DNA from 2 places in the Paenibacillus nanchangensis genome. Region 2 is predicted to be linked to the other one. Evidence: riboswitches for the same ligand, from Rfam matches in the RefSeq annotation. Region 2 holds a riboswitch; the other holds the start of a gene.
The links. A riboswitch is a leader RNA that binds a small molecule or an ion and turns the genes downstream of it on or off. The one in region 2 is predicted to bind glycine.
Positions count from the first base shown of each region.

Region 1 (3,392 bases), on a different contig from region 2:
GGCATGAAAACGCTGGGTTTAACGCTGGGCAAATTCGCTCCGCTGCATAAAGGGCATCAGTTTATGATTGAGACGGCGCTGCAGGAGGTTGACGAGCTGATCGTTGTCATCTATGAAACGGCAGTAACCCCTATTCCGCTGCACATCCGGGCGGGGTGGATCCGCAAGCTGTACCCGATGGTCCGGGTGATCGAGGCTTGGGACGGCCCGGACGGATACTCCGACGACCGCGAGCATGAAATCCGGGAGGAGCAGTACATTTTGGGCCTGCTGCAGGGAGAGCAGGTGACGCATTTTTATTCCAGCGAGTTCTACGGCGAGCATATGAGTCTTGCGCTTGGGGCGGCGGACCGGCGGGTGGATGAAGCGCGGGAACGGGTGCCGGTGTCGGCCACGATGGTTCGTTCTGATCCTTACCGGTACCGGCAGTATGTGAGCGATGTCGTCTACCGGGACCTGATCACAAAAGTGGTGTTTGTGGGCGCAATGTCCACCGGCAAATCCACGCTTACGGAAGCACTGGCGATGCGGTACCATACGGCTTATGCGAGCGAATACGGGCGCGATTATTGGACGGAGCATCAGGTGGACCGCCGGATCGGGCTGGAGGCGTTTGATGAAATCGCCGTAGGCCATATCGAGCGGGAGGAGCAGGCGCTGCTCCAGGCGAACCGGTATCTTTTTGTGGATACCAATGCGATTACCACGTACATGTTCGCCCAGGATTATCATGGCAGAGCCCCTGAGCTTCTGACTCGGATTGCGCTGGAGAATGCGCAGCGGTATGACCTGTTTTTCCTGTGCGGCGACGACATCCCGTACGACGATACCTGGGACCGGAGCGGGGACCAGAAACGTCATGTTTTTCATAAACAGATTATTGCGGATTTAAAAGAACGGCGGATTCCTTACATTACGCTGCGGGGTAGCCTGGAGGAACGGATGAACAAGGTGGATGAAGTGCTGGCCGGGTTTACGCCTTATTCCAATTATTTTGGCGAGCGGCGGGGTCTGACACGGCGTGGTAATTAATGTTATTGACAAAATACCAGAGCGGGACTAATATTGAAAAATATTTAAGCGAGCTTCATCGCACGATTACAACTAAATGATTACAAGCTATGATTGCTATGGATCACACTATAGCAGGAGCAGCTTCTGGAGAGACCGCGTTTTGCGGCGCCGAAGGGTTCATAATCTCAGGCAAAAGGACAGAAGAGTATTAAATAATCTATTCGTTTTCCGGGCGGCCGCCGGGGTGCGATGGATTTTATTTATTATTCTTATGACCATGAGATTGGAGCGCATCCAATCTCTTTTTTTATTCTCCGGAAACTTTGTTCAATGTTTCACAATCAGGGATTGTCCGATTTTTAAGGGGGAGTTTGATGTGGCAGCGCAAGAGCTAAAAAGAGATTTGGAGAACCGGCATGTACAGCTTATCGCGATTGGGGGGACGATCGGCACCGGGTTGTTCCTTGGATCGGGAAAAGCGATTCAGCAGGCAGGGCCGTCCATCATTTTTGCATATCTGATTATTGGAATTGCCGTGTTTTTTGTAATGAGGGCGCTGGGGGAACTGCTGCTGTCCAAGGCAGGCTATCAATCCTTTACGGATATCGCCGAAGATTATCTCGGGCCGCGCGCAGCGTTTATAACGGGCTGGACCTACTGGTTCTGCTGGATCATGACGGCCATGGCCGATGTGATCGCGGTTGGGGTATACGTGCAGTACTGGTTCGATATTCCGCAGTGGGTGCCCGCCGTCATCTGTCTGGTTATTTTGCTTGGACTCAACTTATTGACGGTTAAAAACTTCGGAGAACTGGAATTCTGGTTCGCTCTGATCAAGGTGGTGACCATTCTCGCGTTAATTGCGATCGGCATTGTTTTGCTGGTGATCGGATTCAAGACCGATACGGGGACGGTTACGCTGAACAACCTGTGGGAGCACGGGGGATGGTTTCCGAACGGGGTATCCGGGTTCCTGCTGTCCTTTCAAATGGTGGTGTTTGCCTTTGTTGGCGTGGAGCTGGTGGGGGTGTCGGCAGCGGAAACGGCCAATCCCGAAAAAAACATCCCGTCGGCGATCAATAAAATCCCGCTGCGGATTCTCTTTTTCTACGTCGGAGCGATCATTGCTCTGCTGAGCATCAATGCATGGACGGAATTGAGTCCAGCCGAAAGCCCGTTTGTAAAAACCTTTAATCTGGTCGGGATTCCGATCGCGGCAGGCATCATTAACTTTGTGGTCTTGACTTCGGCGGCTTCCGCCTGCAACAGCGGGATGTTCTCCACCAGCCGGATTCTTTATAATCTGGGCAAAAACGACCAGGCTCCAGCTGCTTTTGCCAAATTGAACAAAAACCATGTACCCAGCAACGCCTTGTTTGTATCCACAGTAGTGGTGTCGGTGGGGGCGCTGCTGAGCAAGCTGATTCCCGGGCAGGCCTTTGGGATCGTGACGACGATCAGTGCGATTTGTTTTATCTGGGTGTGGAGCGTTATTCTGGTGTGCCATGTGCGGTACAAGAAAACGAAACCCGAGCTGCAGGCGCAATCCAAATTCAAAGCTCCGTTTACGCCGTTTATCAATTATGTGGTGTTGGCGTTGTTTGCAGCCATCCTCATTATTATGCTGTTTGCCGAGGAGACGCGGCCGGCCCTGCTGCTGACCCCGGTGTGGTTTATTCTGCTGCTTATTCTCTACTCGGCGAACCGGAAGAAGCGGGCGAGAATCACTAATAGCAGCCCTGTCGTTCCTGCCAAACCAGCGGGCCATTAATCCCAGCCGAAGGAGATAAAAAAGAAGACGGTAACTGGCTCTGGTTGCTGTCAAATTGTCGAGAGACCCCGGGGCATTTTACCGCCTTGGGGTTTCTTTCATCTTCACAAAGCAAATCAAAAACCCCGGCAAATTTGCCCGGGGGTAAAATTATCGTATTTAGTTGCACGCAAAGAAAATTTGTTATATGATCGAAGAACGTATCAACAACAATATAACGAACCAAGTATTTATCATTTTATTTACATTTTAATCTTACCACGCGGCATCAGGGTTTGTCAAACTTTCTTTTGCCTCAAAAAAAATGAATAAAAGGGGTGCGGGCAGGAAGATGATCAACGCGGAAGAATGGAAGCGGGAGCAGGACCGGCTGGATGAGGTAATGGCAAAGCTGCGGTCAAGGCTTGCTGAACTGGAGCCCGAGGTTAGCGGGCTGCACAGTCAGGTAACGGAATTCCGCAGGCAGTTTTGGGAGGAGGTTACTGTCAATACCGGCACAGATGAAGATTTTGAAGAAACATTCTACAGCATCCGGCAGCAGGAAGCGTTGTTGTCGGAGCGGGAGCGGAGCCACAGGCTGCGCTTGCAGCAGTGGAAAAACTTGAAC
Region 1 is NZ_JBHOFD010000007.1:178,392-181,783, forward strand. Features, by position in the region: gene pnuC (nicotinamide riboside transporter PnuC) at 1-7, shown strand, start outside; gene ACE6ED_RS07625 (AAA family ATPase) at 4-1,032, shown strand; glycine riboswitch at 1,149-1,225, shown strand; gene ACE6ED_RS07630 (amino acid permease) at 1,391-2,785, shown strand; gene helD (RNA polymerase recycling motor HelD) at 3,117-3,392, shown strand, end outside.
Region 1: another riboswitch for glycine. It lies ahead of ACE6ED_RS07630 (amino acid permease); the one in region 2 lies ahead of gcvT (glycine cleavage system aminomethyltransferase GcvT).

Region 2 (3,392 bases):
AGGAGGAACGCCGGTTGGCCAACAATGACCGGGTAAATGAGCGCTATTACGGGCTGGTGAACTCCGAAGAATCGCACGAGGCTACCCGTGCCCGGATTCACTGGATTTGCCGGAATGCCGCAGGACCGCGCGTGCTCGATATCGGCTGCAGTCAGGGGATCACTCCGATTTTGCTGGCGCGGGAAGGCTGTACGGTCACGGGAATCGATTTGGACTCCGCTGCGATCCGGTATGCCCGCAAGGAACTGCGCAAGGAGTCCCCTCCCGTCCGCAACCGCGTCCGGTTTGAGCTTGTCAATGTAACCGACTTTGAGGCGCCGCCAGCTTCCTACGACACCGTAATTCTGGGCGAAATCCTGGAGCATTTTGCCGATCCGGCACTTCTGCTGGCCCAAGCGCACCGCCTGCTAACGAAAAACGGAGTTGTGCTCATTACCGTTCCATACGGCTACCATCCCTTTTACGACCACAAGCAGACCTTCTATGCCGGCAGCCTGTCTCTCCTGCTTGATCCCTGGTTTGCGGAAGTAAAGCTGGAGATTCACCGGAAATATCTATGCTTCGCCGGCCGAAAAAGAACGGGCTGGCCGAAACGCGGGCCCGATGCCGGGCAGCTGAGACGATGGATGGAGCTGGACTATGAGCAGTTTCCGCGGATTGAGGAGGCTTACCGGAACAAGCTGGACGAACGCAAAGCCGTGCTCGACCGGGCGGTTCAGCGGGTCAGACAGTTGGAGGAGGAACGCAGCGAAAGGAATGAAGATCGGTTGGAGGAAAAATAGACATGGCAAAGCGGATGGACGAAATCGGCGGCAGCGCCGGGTTCAGCCATCCGTTGTTTGCGGAAACGGACATTTCCCCGTTCCCGCAGGTCTTCAAGCGGCTATCGCCGCTGCCCGGCCGGGCCGGGGCAAGGACGTTCGAGCCGCGTTGGCTTACTCTCCGATCAGCTTGCGGTAACCGGCTGCATCCAGCAAACCGGATGCTGCGGACTCAAAGCTGCCGGAAATCTCCAGTTCAAAAATCCAGCCTTCGCCGTACGGCTGTTCGTTCAGCAGCTCCGGCGCGGTTTCCAGCGCTTCGTTGATCCGGGTCACGGTGCCGGATACCGGAGAATACAGCTCGGACACCGTCTTAACGGACTCGATGCTGCCCACACTGCTGCCGGCCTCAATCGCGGCGCCCACTTCAGGAAACTCCACAAACACAATATCGCCGAGCAGATGCTGGGCATGATCCGTAATGCCAACCCGCACGACTTGTCCCGCTTCCGGACGGGCCCATTCGTGTTCTTCGCTGTACAGAAGGTTGTCTAGCACTTCGCTCATTCCTGCCGCCTCTTTTCCAAAGGGTAGTTAGCCACATACTAAGGGATGTGCTTGCCGGGTGTCAATATTTCTGACAGCAAAAATGTTTTTGTGAACTTTTTGCGCCATTTTGATTGACATGGACGCTGCCTTGCCGTTTTAATGGAGGGAGCAAAGCCAATTGGATCAAGCGAATGATGGCACGGGGAGAGACTGCCGGCTTAAGCGCGGCGGCGCCGAAGGAGTAAGCCCGTCAAACGGGTGAATCTCTCAGGCAAAAGGACCTTTGCCGGACGCATCTCTGGAGAGCACCGGACCGGGCGGGCCGCCCGGAATTAGCCGGTCACCAACGGGGAAACCCGCGACAACCGCATTATCCGCGAGAGACAGCATCCATTCGCGGTCAATGGGACACGGACCTCTCTACTTTTACGTCCGGCGGCGCGGGGCAACTCTCAGGTACAAGGGACAGAGCGAAATGTGCGAATAGTCTTAGCGACTATTCCGCTTTTTGCCTGTCTCTTTTTGCGTTCTCTATGAAGCTTTGAAACACACAGACGTTACACTTCGCGCCATGCACGGAAAGGGGAGCTACCGACTTGGAAGCCTTGAAACGAACGCCTTTTTACCCGCTCTATGCCGCTTATCCCGATGCGAGATGCATCGACTTCGGCGGATGGGAGCTGCCGGTCCAGTTTACCGGCATTCAGAAAGAGCATGAAGCGGTGCGTACCCGCGCCGGCCTGTTCGACGTCTCCCATATGGGCGAATTTTATGTTACCGGCGCCGGGGCCGAGGCGTTTTTGCAGCGCATGACAACCAACGACGTCACCCGGCTGGGTGACGGGCAGGCCCAATACACGCTCCTCTGCAACCCTGAAGGCGGGACGGTGGATGATCTGCTTGTCTACCGGCTCGGCGAGGAACGTTATCTGCTTGTCGTCAACGCCTCAAATATCGGCAAGGACTTCGAATGGCTGCGTTCGCATCTGGAAGGCGGCGTACAGCTGGAGAACCGCTCGGACGATACGGTGCTGCTGGCGCTTCAAGGACCGCTGGCCGAACAAATCTTGTCCGCCGTGACGGACACCGATCTGCAGGCGCTGAAGCCGTTCCACTTTGTGGAGCGTGCCGCCGTCTGCGGCACGGAGGTGCTGCTGTCGCGCACCGGTTATACCGGCGAAGACGGATTTGAGCTGTACGCGCCGGTTCAGGCTGCGCTGGCCCTTTGGAACGGGCTGCTGGAAGCGGGCGAACCGCTTGGGCTTACCCCTGCGGGGTTGGGCGCGCGGGATACGCTGCGGTTTGAGGCAAAGCTGCCGCTGTACGGCCAGGAGTTGTCCCCGACTATTTCCCCGCTGGAAGCGGGGCTGGGAATATTCGTGAAGCTGGACAAAGGTGATTTCATCGGCCGCGAAGCGCTGTCGAAGCAGAAGGAAGCTGGCGTACCCCGCAAGCTGGTTGGTCTGGAGATGATTGACCGCGGCATCCCGCGCCCGCATTATCCCGTTTATGCGGACGGCGTCCGCATCGGCGAAGTGACGACCGGCACCCAGTCCCCGACGCTTAAACGGAATCTGGGACTTGCGCTGGTGGATGCGGCTTATGCCGCCATCGGCACCAAGCTGTCCGTGGACATTCGCGGTAAACAGCTGCAGGCGGAAGTCGTTAAAGCTCCGTTTTACAAAAAAACGCAAGGAGGCGCCTCCCAATGACCCATCGTTATCTGCCCATGACCGGCGAAGACCGGGCCGAAATGCTGCGCACCGTAGGCGTCGCTTCGGCCGAAGAGCTGTTCGCCGATATTCCCGAATCCGTCCGTTTCCGCGGACGGCTGGAGGTATCCGAAGCGCTTGACGAATACAGTCTGCTCCGCCATATGCGGGAGCTTGCGGACCGGAATGCGGATTTTGACCGGTACGCCAGCTTTCTCGGCGCGGGCCTGTACGATCATCATATCCCCGTAGTCATCAATCATGTCATTTCCCGTTCCGAATTCTACACCGCCTATACGCCGTATCAGCCCGAAATCAGCCAAGGCGAACTGCAGGCGATCTTTGAATTTCAGTCTTACATCTGCGAGCT
Region 2 is NZ_JBHOFD010000008.1:56,293-59,684, forward strand. Features, by position in the region: gene ACE6ED_RS07940 (nucleotide sugar dehydrogenase) at 1-28, shown strand, start outside; gene ACE6ED_RS07945 (class I SAM-dependent methyltransferase) at 15-782, shown strand; gene gcvH (glycine cleavage system protein GcvH) at 936-1,328, opposite strand; glycine riboswitch at 1,502-1,603, shown strand; gene gcvT (glycine cleavage system aminomethyltransferase GcvT) at 1,907-3,022, shown strand; gene gcvPA (aminomethyl-transferring glycine dehydrogenase subunit GcvPA) at 3,019-3,392, shown strand, end outside.